Regions from separate parts of the Kitasatospora sp. NPDC058218 genome, predicted to be linked through region 1. Evidence: riboswitches for the same ligand, from Rfam matches in the RefSeq annotation. Region 1 holds a riboswitch; each other region holds the start of a gene.
The links. Region 1 has a riboswitch for cyclic di-AMP ahead of ACFVYI_RS01500 (NlpC/P60 family protein). Riboswitches for the same ligand answer to the same signal wherever they lie in the genome.
Positions count from the first base shown of each region.

Region 1 (3,200 bases):
TTGACCCGCAATCGGACACCAGCGCGGTCCTGCCCGAAAGCCGCAGGCCCGGCCTCCCGCGAGGGGAGACCGGGCCCGTGCAGGCGGACGCCGGATCAGACGCGCACGATGGCGTTGATCGGCAGCATGCTGGCGGTCTCGTACCGGACGTTCGCACCGGGCTTCGGCGCGTGGATGACCTGGCCGCCGCCCACGTAGATCGCGACGTGGCTGCGGTCCGAGCGGTAGATGATCAGGTCACCGGGCTGGGCGTTGGCGATGTTGGTGCCGACGTTGGTGCCGATGGTGGCCTGGGCCTGCGAGGTGCGCGGCAGCGACACGTCCGCCTGGGCGTAGGCCCAGCTGGTGAGGCCGGAGCAGTCGAACGAGCCCGGGCCGGAGGCGCCGTAGACGTACGGCGCACCCAGCTTGCTCTCGGCGGCGGCGATCGCGGCGGCGGCGCGCGAGCCGTTGGCGGCGGGCGCGGACGGCGCGGGGGCCGGGGAGGACGCGGCGGGCTTGGCAGCCGTCGACGAGGACGAGCCGGCCAGGTTGTCGCGGCTGTTGTCGCGGGAGGCGCGGTCGGCGTCCGCCTTGGCCTTGGCCTCGGCCTTGGCGGCGTCCGCCTTGGCCTTCGCCTCGGCGGCGGCCTTCTCCTCGGCCGCGCGCAGCGCCTCGCGCTCCTGCTCGGTCAGCGTGTTGAGCAGGTCCTGGGCCTTGGCCAGCTTGCCCTGGACCTCGTCCTTGGAGGCCTTCAGCTGCTGGGTGGTGGCCTCGAGCTCGCCGAGCTTGCCCTGCGCCTCGTTGCGGTCCTGGTCGAGCCTGCGCTGCTGCTCCTGGAGGTCCTTCAGCGCGTTGGACTGGGTGCTGCCGGCCTGGTTGATCGCACCGGCCTGGGTGAGGAAGCTGTCCGGGCTGGACGAGAGCATCAGCTGGACGGTCGGCGATATGCCGCCGTTGCGGTACTGCTCGCCGGCGATCTCGGCGAGGCCGCCCTGGGCCTCGGTCACCGAGGCCTGCTGGCGGGCCACCTTGTCCTGCAGCTCACCGACCTGCTTCTGCAGCTCCTGCTGCTTGGCCTGGGCGCCGTTGAGCTTCTCGGTCGCCTGCTCGGCCTGCTCGTTGAGCTGGTCGACCTGCTCCTTGACCTGGTCCTTGGTCGGCGTCGGGTCGGCGTGGGCGCCGGACTGCGCGGAGAGGGCGACCGCGGCAGCGGCGACACCGGTCATGATCGAGACCCGGGCGCGGCCGGCGGGCTTGGGACGACGATGGGACGCCACGAAGGCGGACTCCTTCTTCCTACGTCCGCCTACCGGGTGAGCTGACGGGTTCGGGCCGGAAGCATTGCCCTACGACGCCTCACCGACCGCTGCTGCGGTCGCCCTGGCGCCGATTCACCCCGGAGGAACATGGTTCCCCGGCTCCGTTCCACAGCGCCCCCGACTACTGGGCTCCCCGTCGGGCAGATGCTCTGCCCCGCTGCTTCGCGAACTCGGCGGTAAACCTCCGCCGCCACCCCTGCTGGGTGATCGACTGTGCGGTGGTTCGAGGCACGACCCTAGTAACAGAACCGTGATCCGTTCAAATCCTTGTCAGAAAAATGCCGAAAGAAGATCCAAGGTCATGCGCGAATATGACCGGGCGTGATCACTTGCCCACACGGAGCTGATCGTTTGTCATCAAGCAGCCGCAGACGCCGACGCCACCCCCGATCAGGAGGTGGCGCGGATCACAGGGCCGGATCCCGGCCCGTGGGCGTGTCGGTCCGTCAGACCCGGCGGATCGCGTTGATCGGCATCGCGTCGGCCTTCATCACCTTGACCACGTCACCGGTGTGCGGCGCGTGGACCACCATCCCGTTGCCGATGTACATCCCGACGTGGCTGCGGTCGGCGCGGTAGATGATGAGGTCGCCCGGCTGGGCCTCGGCGAGCGAGGGCACCTTCGAGCCGTAGTTGGCCTGCGCCTGCGAGGTGCGCGGCAGCGAGACACCGGCCTTCGCGTACGACCAGACCATCAGGCCGGAGCAGTCGAAGCCGCTCGGGCCGACGGCGCCCCACTGGTACGGCGAGCCCTGCTTGCTCATCGCGTTGGCGACGGCCGCCCCGGCCATGCCACTGCCCTGCGGCAGGCTGCCCAGGTCGGTCCGCTCGCTGCCGCGCGAGGCGCGGTCCGCCTGCTGCTGAGCGGCCTTCAGCGCGGCCCGGTCCGCCGCACTGAGGGAGTTCAGCAGGTCCTGGGCCTCCTTGAGCTTCTTGTTGACCTCGGCCTTGGACTGGTTCAGGTCCTTGGTGGTGCTGTCCAGGGAGGCCAGAATCGCGGCCGCCTCGGCCTTCTGCTGGTCCAGCCGGCGCTGCTGGTCCTGCAGGCCCTTGAGCGCCTCGGTCTGGCTGGAGCTGGCCTGCTGGACGCTGGAGGCCTTGTCCAGGTAGCCGGAGGGGTCGGAGGAGAGCATCAGCTGGACGGACGGGTCGATGCCGCCGGTGCGGTACTGCTCGGCCGCCACCTCGGCCAGCCCGCCCTGGAGCTGGGTCATCTGGTCCTGGCCGCGGGCCACCTGGTCCTGGAGCTGGTCCGACTGCTTGCGCAGCTGGTCGGCCCGCTCCTTGGCGCCGTTGAACTTCTCGGTGGCCTGCTCGGCCTCCTCCTGCAACTGGTCGATCTGCGCCTTCACGTCCTCCTTCTTGGGGGAGGGAGTGGGCGCGGCGTGCGCGGCGACCTGGGCGGAGAGGGCGACCGCGGTCGCCGCGGCAGCGGTGAGCACGGAGACCCGCGCGCGGCTCGGCTGCTTGGGACGGCGGTGGGTGGCCAAGAGACCGGCTCCTTCTTCCAACGGGACTCACCCGATTGGGTGAGAATCCGGAAAATAGGTTTGACGCCAGACCCTAGTGAAGATCCACGCTTTCCGCCACTCCCCCGATGGCGTGAACTTCCGCTCCCCGCCATGACTTCACCGGACCCACACATCCCCGCAAACCGGGCGCTGACCAGGCGTCACTTCGACCTGGACAGCACCCGGACGCGGTCAGGGCCGGGCCAACCGGTTCAACAGCAGAACGGAAGCCACGGGGCGCGCGCCCGCCTTCCGCACGCCCTCCGCGACCTCCCGGTCGGCGGAGACCACCACCACCGGACGCCCCTGCGGCTCGGCCCGCACCAGCCGGCGGATCAGCTCGTCCGCCGTCTCCCCGGTCCGACTGAACCGCACCCGGACCCCGCGC
Region 1 covers NZ_JBHVWC010000002.1:108,426-111,625, reverse strand. The annotation lists gene ACFVYI_RS01500 (NlpC/P60 family protein) at 96-1,259, opposite strand; cyclic di-AMP (ydaO/yuaA leader) riboswitch at 1,270-1,425, opposite strand; gene ACFVYI_RS01495 (NlpC/P60 family protein) at 1,748-2,791, opposite strand; gene ACFVYI_RS01490 (NYN domain-containing protein) at 3,005-3,200, opposite strand, start outside.

Region 2 (3,200 bases), on a different contig from region 1:
CCCAGCTCACCGTGCTCGCCGCACTGGGCCTGGTGGCCAACAACTACTTCGCCTTCTACAGCAGCTGGGACGACCTGCTCGGCACCGGCGACAACGGCCCGGTCGTCATCCAGAACAAGGCGGACGCGTCCGGCCGCCTGCAGGTGGAGACCATCGGGCACGCGTCCGTCAAGGGCGGCGGGGCGCTGGGCCGCGACCCGAAGCAGTCCGGTGAGATCCGCGAGGTCCGGATCGACGGCGCCGCCACCCGGCTCTCCACCGAGGGGTACGTCTACCTGCCGCCGCAGTACTTCCAGCCGGAGTACGCGCAGAAGCAGTTCCCGGCGGTGATCGTGAGCACCGGCTTCCCCGGTATCGCGAAGAACCTGGTGACCCGGCTGAACTACCCGGGCGCGGCGCTCAAGCTGCTCCAGGAGGGTCGGATGCAGCCGACCGTGATGGTACTGATGCGCCCCTCGCCCGCGCTCCCGCAGGACACCGAGTGCGAGGACATCCCGGGCGGCGCGCAGTCGGAGACGTACTTCACCAAGGACGTCCCGGCCGCGATCCAGGCGACGTACCGGGTCTCCTCCGACCCGCAGGCCTGGGGCTTCATGGGCAACTCGACCGGCGGCTACTGCGCCCTCAAGCTCGCCATGCGCCACCCGGAGGTCTTCCCGACCGCCGTCTCGCTCTCCGGCTACTACCAGGCCGCCGACGACCCGACGACCGGGGACCTCTTCAAGGGCAGCCAGCAGCGTCGCAACGAGGCCGACCTGATGTGGCGGCTGAAGAACCTGCCGCAGCCCGCGGTGTCCGTGCTGCTGGCCGGCACCAGGGAGGGCGACGGCGACTACCGGCGGGACACCGAGGCGTTCGTGGCCGCCGCGCACGGCCCGATGAAGGTCTCCTACAGCATGATGAAGACCGGTGGCCACAACTTCGAGACCTGGAGCAGGCTGCTGCCGTCCTCGCTGGAGTGGCTCTCCCAGCGCCTCAGGGTGCCGGACCGCGCGGTCTGACCGGGACGGGCGCCGGGCGGCCACGGCACGGCCGGCCCGGCGGCGCTCAGGCCACGGTCCGGGCCACGGTTCAGGCCACCGGCTCCAGCGTCCCGGTGTGCAGCTCGCCGACCCGGCCGCCCTCGCCCTCGTACGTCCAGAACGCGCGCACCGTCAGCTTGCCGAGGTCCATCACATGGCTCACGGTGATGCCGCTCTGCTCGGTCCAGCTGACGAAGTACAGCTCCGGCCCGATCTCGGCGATGTGGAGCGCCACGTCCTCCCACTGGCCCGCCGACTCGCCGAGGCCCTCCCAGCGCAGCCGCTTGCCGTCCGGCGAGTAGGCGTTGCGGAAGGCCGCGCCGTTGTCGACCTGGAAGAGGTAGGTGCGGCCGGCGAAGGCGGGCAGGGGCGCGGTCATGGCGGGACTGGTCCTCGTCTCTCGTCTGTGCGGTAGGGCTGGACCCCCAACCTATCCGACCGGCCGACCTTCGCGGCGGACTTGCGGGCACCCCGCCGCGGGGCAGCACCCCGCGCCGTCCGGCCGCCGGGCGCGGCACCGGCACCGCAGGCGGCGCCGGGCCGCTCGGCGGACCCACCGCCCGGCACCGGCCCGGGCGCCCGGCGCGCGGGGCGCAGGCCCACGCCCGGCCGACCTCCCGGCCCGATCGCCCGCCCGGCCGACCCCACCGGCCACCCCGGCCGACCCCACCGCCAACTGATCAACTCCACCGGCGACTTGATCAACTCCGCCCCGCCCCACTGTGAGCTGCGCGACAACATCCCCCGGTGAGTTGTCGCCTTCCGGGCGGCCTGCCTAGCCTGCACGAGTCCGTCTTCGCGGACCCCGCCGTCGGGACGCCGAGTCCTGTCCACCCGCCGGTCGGCAGTCGAGCACCACAGTGGACGGGAGCGGGGGACCCAGGTCAGTGCCCGACCCGTGCGCTCCCGCGTACCGGCCGAGGCTAGGGGTGAAGCCGCTCCACAGGCGGCCGGGCAACCTCAGCCCGAACCCGACAGCTCACCTCGCAGGCGTCACAGAGGACACCGCCATGCAGAAGCCTGCCCGGCGCGCGACCCCGCGCCACGCCCGTCCCAACCACCGAGGCCGCAAGGCCGCCGTCGCCGCCACCGGCGCGCTCGCCATCAGCGGCGCCGGGCTCCTCGGCGTCCCGGCGCTCACCGGCGCCCAGGCGGCCACCGTGCCGACCGTCACCCAGGACAAGCTCGCCCCGGCCACCATGGTCGCGGGCAAGGCCACCACGGCCGCGCTGACCGTCCACTCCTCGGCCTGCTTCACCGCCAAGACCGTCGGCGTGGGCGTCCGCGACGCCGCCGGGCGCAACCTCGACTTCCCCGGCAACGTCTCCAACGCGCAGATCTGCCCCACCGGCCTGTCGATCACCACCGGTGCCCGCACCCTGCCCGCCGGGACGTACACCCAGTTCGGCTTCTGGCAGGACCTCGGCGGCGCCTGGCACAACCTGCCCTCGCGCCAGCTCGTGGTCTCCGGCGCCACGGCCACCCCCACCCCGACGCCGACCGCGACGGCCACTCCCAAGCCCACCCCGACGCCGTCGCCCACCGCGACCGCCGCCCCGTCGCCCCCGGCCACCGGCGCCCCGGTCGCCGGGAAGTCGCTGACCTGGTCGGACGAGTTCAACAGCCTCGCCCTCGGCTCGCGCTGGACCGCCGACAAGAGCAGCTCGTACCACTACGGCGACCACAACCCCAACGACAACAAGCTCGACTGGCTGAACAAGAACAACGTCGCCGTCTCCGGCGGCGCCGCCACCTTCACCGCCAAGCCGAGCAGCCACACCCTGGAGAACGGCAAGCAGGCCTGGGACACCGGGCTGCTCACCACCGAGTACTCCAGCGAGGGCTTCAAGGTGAAGACCGGTGACTACGTCGAGACCCGGGTCAAGCTCCCGGCCGGCACCGGCGCCTGGCCGGCGCTGTGGACGTGGAACGGCACCAGCGGCAGCCACGGCGAGATCGACACCTTCGAGTACCACTCGGACAACGCCAACCTGCTGGAGCTGACCAACCACGTCAACGCGGACCACAAGTACGTCACCGACGCGAAGGCGATCGCCCACGACCAGTGGGTCACCGTCGGCACCCAGTACGGCGCCGACTCGGTCGACTGGTACATCAACGGCGCGAAGGTCTTCTCGGACGGCAAGGGCGTCGGTGCCGGCTGGTCGGCGTACCTGA
Region 2 covers NZ_JBHVWC010000065.1:61,272-64,471, forward strand. The annotation lists gene ACFVYI_RS33690 (alpha/beta hydrolase) at 1-1,001, shown strand, start outside; gene ACFVYI_RS33695 (hypothetical protein) at 1,072-1,401, opposite strand; cyclic di-AMP (ydaO/yuaA leader) riboswitch at 1,866-2,030, shown strand; gene ACFVYI_RS33700 (family 16 glycosylhydrolase) at 2,033-3,200, shown strand, end outside.
Region 2: another riboswitch for cyclic di-AMP. It lies ahead of ACFVYI_RS33700 (family 16 glycosylhydrolase); the one in region 1 lies ahead of ACFVYI_RS01500 (NlpC/P60 family protein).

Region 3 (3,200 bases), on a different contig from region 1:
CGGCGGAGAGCGCCTTGCCCTCGAACTGGTAGGCGCCGTCCTGGTAGAACTCGGAGGCGGCGACGTCCAGGGCGAGCGCGATGTCCTTGCCGGGCACGTAGCCGGCCTTCTGGATGGCCTCGGTGATGAGGTCCAGGGCCTCGCGGTTGCTGTCCAGGTTCGGCGCGAAGCCGCCCTCGTCGCCGAGGCCGGTGGACAGGCCGCGCTCCTTCAGCACGCCCTTGAGGGTGTGGTAGACCTCGACGCCCCAGCGGACGGCCTCGGAGAAGGACTCCGCGCCGATCGGGGCGATCATGAACTCCTGGATGTCGACGTTGGAGTCCGCGTGCGAGCCACCGTTGAGGATGTTCATCATCGGGACCGGCAGGACGTGCGCGTTCGGGCCGCCCAGGTAGCGGAACAGCGGCAGGTCGCTGGCCTCGGAGGCGGCGTGCGCGACGGCCAGCGAGACGCCGAGGATCGCGTTGGCGCCGAGCGAGGACTTGTCCGGGGTGGCGTCCAGGTCGAGCATGGCCTGGTCGATCAGGCGCTGCTCGGTGGCGTCGTAGCCGACCAGCTCGGGGCCGATCTGCTCGATGACGGCCAGGACGGCCTTCTCCACGCCCTTGCCGAAGTAGCGGTTCTTGTCACCGTCGCGAAGCTCCAGCGCCTCGAAGGCACCGGTGGAGGCACCCGACGGGACAGCGGCACGGCCGGTGCTGCCGTCGTCGAGGCCGACCTCGACCTCGACCGTGGGGTTGCCACGCGAGTCGAGAATCTCACGGGCTACGACGACATCGATGGACGGCACGAGGCATCTCCTAGCGGAAGCAGGTTCGGCTGACGATGGGTGCTGTCGGCCGGATGGTTGCGGAGTCGTTACGACCAGAGCCTAACCGCACGGGCTCTCGGGACCACGTCGACCTCGGTCCCGTCTCAGCGTGTGGCCCGGCTACCCACCGGTAGTTCACCTGGTTGCCCCATGAAAGGGGAACAGATGCGGACGAAGGGGGCCTGATCGGCCCCCTTCGTGGAGCCACCGCACCGGCGGGCGTCAGCCGAGGTCGAGCACCTGGCCCGGGAGGATCAGGTTCGGGTCGGTGCCGACGGTGCCGCGGTTGCCGTCGTACAGCGTCTGCCAGCCGCCCTGGACACCCTGGGCGGTGGCGATGGTCGACAGGGTGTCACCGGACTGGACGGTGTAACCGTGGTCGGCGCGCTGCTGGGCGACGGGGGCGGCTGCGGCGACCGGGGCGCCGTGGGCCGCGGCCGGGCGGCTGTCCTGGCCCGCGTACTGGCCGGCGGCCTGACCCGCGTACTGCTGGTAGACGCCCTGGTGGCTGGTCCAGTACCAGGCGCCGTTGCTCTGGTACCAGAAGACCTTCGCGTCGGCGTCCCAGCCGGGCTTCTGCTGCGCGTCCTGCTGGACGGGCTGCTGGGCGGCGGGCTTCGGGGCCTGCTGCTGGACCGGCTTCTGAGCGGGCTTCGACTGGGCCGGCTTCGGCGCGGCGGGCTTCGACTGCGCGGGCTTCGGCGCGGCGGGCTGCTGGGCCGCGGGCTCGGCGTCCGAGGAGGTGTCGACCGGGGCCGCGGCGCCGCCCTTGGTCAGGCCCGCCTTCTGCGAGCAGACCGGCCAGGCGCCCGGCCCCTGCGAGGCGAGGACCTTCTCGGCGACCGAGATCTGCTGCGCCCTGCTGGCCTGGTGGGCCTGCGGCGCGTACGAGGTGCCGCCGTACGCCTTCCAGGTGCTGGGGGTGAACTGCAAGCCCCCGTAGAAGCCGTTGCCGGTGTTGATGCTCCAGTTGCCGCCGCTCTCGCACTGGGCGACCGCGTCCCAGGTCGAGGCCGGGGCGGCGGAGGCGCCGGTGGCGGTGAGCAGCGGCAGCGCGAGTCCGACGCCGGCCACACCGGCCACGGCGATGGCCTTCTCGGTCTGGGTGCGACGACGATGACGGCCGGTTCCGACGAAGAGCATGACGTTTTCCCTCTCCGCACGCCTGCGAGGTGAGCTGTCGGGTTCGGACCGGGAGGTGGCCCGGCCGCGTGACGCGGAGTCTTTCGGCCCGCGCGGGCGGCTTCACCCCAAGCCGTGGGGGACGGCAACAAACCTGGTTCCCCCGCCCCTGCCCAAGGGTTCTGGTCGGTTTCCCGTGACGCGGCGGGCAGGATTCGGCGTTCCGCGCACGAGGTCCGCAGCTGCGAACTCCAGGGAGGGTAGACAGATCCTCACATCAATAACAAGCTCATATCGCAGGTATCACACATAAATTACGGCGCGTGGCCGATCGCCTACCAACAACAGGGCTATGTCCTGATTGATGGTGATTCAGACCCCCGGTGAGAGCAGAACAGCGACACCCCGTCAGCGTGTCGGAGGCTCGAATGGTCGAGATCGAGACACGGCCGGGGCATCGCCGCACGGATTGCTCAGAGGCCGGTCGAAGGCTCGGTGGACGGTTCCGCGGACGGCTTCTCGGGGGTGAATTCCACCGGGAGGTCACGAAGTCCACGCATGATCAGGCCACCGCGCCAGCGGAGGTTCTCCGGGCTTTCGGCGAGTCGCAGATCGGGCAGCCGGGTGAGCAGGGTGGTGAGCGCCGACCTCCCCTCCAACCGGGCCAGCGGAGCACCGATGCAGTAGTGGATGCCGTGCCCGAAGCCCAGGTGCGGGTTGTCGGTCCGGGCCAGGTCGAGGGTGTTCTCGTCGGCGAACCGCGCCGGGTCCCGGTCCGCCGCCGCGAGCACCACCAGCACCGGGTCGCCGACCGGGATCTCCACCCCGCCGATGGTCAGCGGGCTGGTCGCGAAGCGCCAGGTGGCGAGCTCCACCGGCCCGTCGTAGCGCAGGAGTTCCTCGATCCCGGTCTCCAGCAGGGCGCTCTCGCCACGGGCGATCGAGTCCTGGAGCAGCGCCCGCTGCCCGGGGTTGCGCAGCAGCGCGTAGGTGCCGTTGCCGATCAGGTTGACGGTCGTCTCGAAACCGGCGAAGAGGAGGATGAAGGCCATCGCCGCGGCCTCGTTCTCGGTCAGGTGCTCGCCGTGGTCGCTGGCCCGGATCAGGCCGGAGATCAGGTCGTCGCCGGGATCGGCCCGCTTGCGGTGGATCAGCTCCGCCAGGTAGGCGCGCATCCGCTTGACGGCGCGCCCCACCCCGCCGCGCTGCCCACCGCCGTGGCGGATCATCATGCCCGCCCAGTCCCGGAAGTCGTCCTGGTCCTCGG
Region 3 covers NZ_JBHVWC010000123.1:7,643-10,842, forward strand. The annotation lists gene eno (phosphopyruvate hydratase) at 1-790, opposite strand, end outside; gene ACFVYI_RS41595 (transglycosylase family protein) at 1,034-1,954, opposite strand; cyclic di-AMP (ydaO/yuaA leader) riboswitch at 1,958-2,131, opposite strand; gene ACFVYI_RS41600 (cytochrome P450) at 2,407-3,200, opposite strand, start outside.
Region 3: another riboswitch for cyclic di-AMP. It lies ahead of ACFVYI_RS41595 (transglycosylase family protein); the one in region 1 lies ahead of ACFVYI_RS01500 (NlpC/P60 family protein).

Region 4 (3,200 bases), on a different contig from region 1:
CCGTCGCGCAGACCAGCGGCCCCACGGTGAGCGGGATCCGCGGACCGATCCGCTTGCCGAGCCGGCCGGCCCGGGCGGACAGCGCCAGCATCAGCACGGTGATCGGCACCAGGGCGAGCCCGGAGACCAGCGGCGAGAAGCCGGAGACGATCTGCAACTGCACGACCAGCAGGAAGAACACTCCGCTGAACGCCGCGTAGACGCAGAGGGTGACCAGGTTCACCGCGGTGAACAGGCGGGAGGAGAAGAGGCCGAGCGGCAGCATCGGCTCCTCGACGCGGCGCTCGACCACGACGAACGCCGCGCCCAGCAGCAGACCGGCCGCACCGGCCACCCAGACCTCGGGGGAGAGCCCGGCTCCGGCGGCCGTCAGCGCGTAGGTGACCGAGCCCAGGGCCAGCGCGGCCAGCGCCGCGCCGAGGATGTCGAACCGGCCGGTCGCGCTCTCGTCCCGGCTCTCCGGGACGTGCCGGGAAGCCACCGCGATCACCAGGACGGCGAGCGGGACGTTCAACAGGAAGATCCACCGCCAGCCGGGGCCGTCCACCAGCCAGCCGCCGAGGAACGGGCCGATCGCGGCCGACACCCCGCCGAGGCCGGACCAGAGGCCGACCGCCGCCGAGCGGTCGTCCGGGTGGAACACGGCCTGGAGCATCGCGAGCGAGCCCGGGGTGAGCAGCGCCCCGCCGATGCCCTGCACCGCGCGGGCGGCGACCAGCACCTCGATGGTGGGCGCCGCCGCGCACGCCGCCGAGGCGGCGGCGAACCAGAGCACGCCGATCAGGAAGACGCGGCGCCGGCCGTAGCGGTCGCCGAGCGCGCCGCCGAGCAGGATGAGGCCGGCCAGGGTGAGCAGATAGGCGTTCAGTGTCCATTGCAGGGCGGCGAGCGGGGCGCCGAGATCGGTGCCGATCCGCGGCAGGGCGACGTTGACGACGGTGCCGTCGAGCATCGCCATGCTGGAGCCGAGCACCGTCGCCAGTAGTACCCAGCGGCCCTGCGCGGTGCCCAGGCGCAGGGTGCCGGCCTCGGAGGTGGCCACCGCCCGATCGTGCGCCCCGGGAGCCGACGTGACAAGGCTCACCGGGGGTGTGTCGGCAGATGGCTTTCCGTAGCCGATCGCATGCGGAAGGACACCGAAATCGGCGGAGCGTCGCGGATCAGTGGCGCGCGGTTAATCGATTGTGCACATACCGTGCAGTCGATCATTCGGAGTGTCACGACCTTCCCGGCATTGGTTGTCGATTCAAGAGATCGACATTGCTTCACCCGGACGGATGGGTTTTAGTTCAGCGACCGCCCGGCATTGGCCCGGGTGGCCACCGGGTGGAACGCCTAGTCCTGCCGCTGCCCGGTGGTACGAACCGAACTCTGTACGGCAGGAGCGGGGGACCCAAAGGTAAGTCGCCGGACCGGAATTCGCGGTCCGGCTTGGGGTGAAGCCGCGCTATGCGGCCGGGCAACTCCAGCCCGAACCCGACAGCTCACCTCGCAGGCGTCGGAGAGGACAGTTCCCCATGCCCGCACAGGCCCGTCGTATCGCCCTGCCCCGCGCCGCCCGCATCGGCATCGCCACCGCCGTGACCGGCGCCGCCTTCGCCCTTCCGCTGGTGACCACCATCAGCGCCCAGGCCCACACCGCCCCGGCCGCGAAGCCCGCGCAGACCAGCACCTGGACCGGTGCCACCAGCGTCGACGCCGCTCCGGCCGCCGCCGCTCCGGCCGCCGCCGAGGCCGCCAAGCCCGCCGCCGCTCCGGCCGAGGAGAGCTACAAGGTCGTCGGAGGGGACACCCTGTCGAAGATCGCCGACGCCAAGCAGGTCGAGGGCGGCTGGCAGGCGCTGTACGACCACAACCGCTCGGTCGTCGGTGCCAACCCGAACCTCATCTTCCCGGGTCAGCAGCTCTCGCTCGCCGCCAAGGCCGCCGCCGCTCCGGCCGCCGCCGAGGCCGCCAAGCCGGCCGCCCCCGCGGCCAAGCCGCAGGTCTCGCAGGACTCGGTGAAGCCGGCCGCCAAGCCCGCCACCCCGAAGCCGGTCCAGGCCGCCAAGCCCGCGCAGGCCCCGGCCACCAAGCCGGCCGCCCCCGCCGCCAAGCCGGCCGCGCCGGCCGCCACCCAGGCCCCGGCCGCCGTGGCCGCCACCTCCGGCTACGTCGCCCCCGTCGCCAACCCGAAGCTCGGCACCGCCTACGGCGTGGCCGGCTCGATGTGGTCCTCCGGTCACCACACCGGTGCCGACTTCGTCGCCTCCACCGGCACCCCGCTGCGCGCCATCGCGGCCGGCACCGTGGTCAAGGCCGGCAACGGCGGCGCCTACGGCAACGAGGTCGAGATCAAGCTCGCCGACGGCAAGTACGCCCAGTACGCGCACCTGTCCTCGATCGGTGTGAAGGTCGGTCAGGCCGTCACCGCCGGCCAGCAGATCGGCCTCTCCGGTGCGACCGGCAACGTGACCGGCCCGCACCTGCACTTCGAGATCCGCACCGGCTCGGAGTACGGCTCGGACATCGACCCGATCGCCTACCTGCGGGCGCACGGCGTCTCCATCTGACCTGAGGTCGGACCACCGCTGGGTGCGGGGCGAACGACCTCCCGGGATGGTCATGTCGGGTGACCGCTCGACCGGGTGATCGCCGCACCACCAGTGGATCATGGGCGCGGGACACGCCCAGGCCGGCCCGGCTCACGAATATCCTTCGTGAGCCGGGCCGGCCGCTTTCGTTTTCCGTCCCCGTATTTGCAGTGCAGTTCATCCCCCCTGTTCGAGGCGAATGTGATGGTTGACCCGCTCTCACGTCCGGTTGCTCGCTCCGGTATTTCGGTTTCGGTTGTCCGGACCGTTTCCGAGTGGCTCCGTCCCCGAATTCGGCCGGCCCGTCCGGAGTCGGACGGGCCGTCAATTCCGCTCGGCAATTCCTGCGGCGGGGGCGCGGGGTGCAGGGTGCGGGGTGGCGTTCGGGGGGCGCCTGGTTCGGGCGGGTGTCGAGTTCGGGGGGCGTCGTCCGATGCCCGGTCAGGACCGGTGGGCGGGCAGGTCGCTGTTCGCGGCGGTCAGCAGCTGGTGCACGCGGTGCCCGAACTCGTCCGCGTCGCGCGCCGGCTCGGGGAAGACCAGACGGACGTCGCGGTGGCCGTACGGGTGGTCCAGGCGGAGCACCAGGCCGTACCGGTCGAGGGCGAGCGGGCGGATGTCGGGGTG
Region 4 covers NZ_JBHVWC010000014.1:122,170-125,369, reverse strand. The annotation lists gene ACFVYI_RS11520 (MFS transporter) at 1-1,042, opposite strand, end outside; cyclic di-AMP (ydaO/yuaA leader) riboswitch at 1,353-1,513, shown strand; gene ACFVYI_RS11515 (peptidoglycan DD-metalloendopeptidase family protein) at 1,518-2,552, shown strand; gene ACFVYI_RS11510 (DUF2470 domain-containing protein) at 3,015-3,200, opposite strand, start outside.
Region 4: another riboswitch for cyclic di-AMP. It lies ahead of ACFVYI_RS11515 (peptidoglycan DD-metalloendopeptidase family protein); the one in region 1 lies ahead of ACFVYI_RS01500 (NlpC/P60 family protein).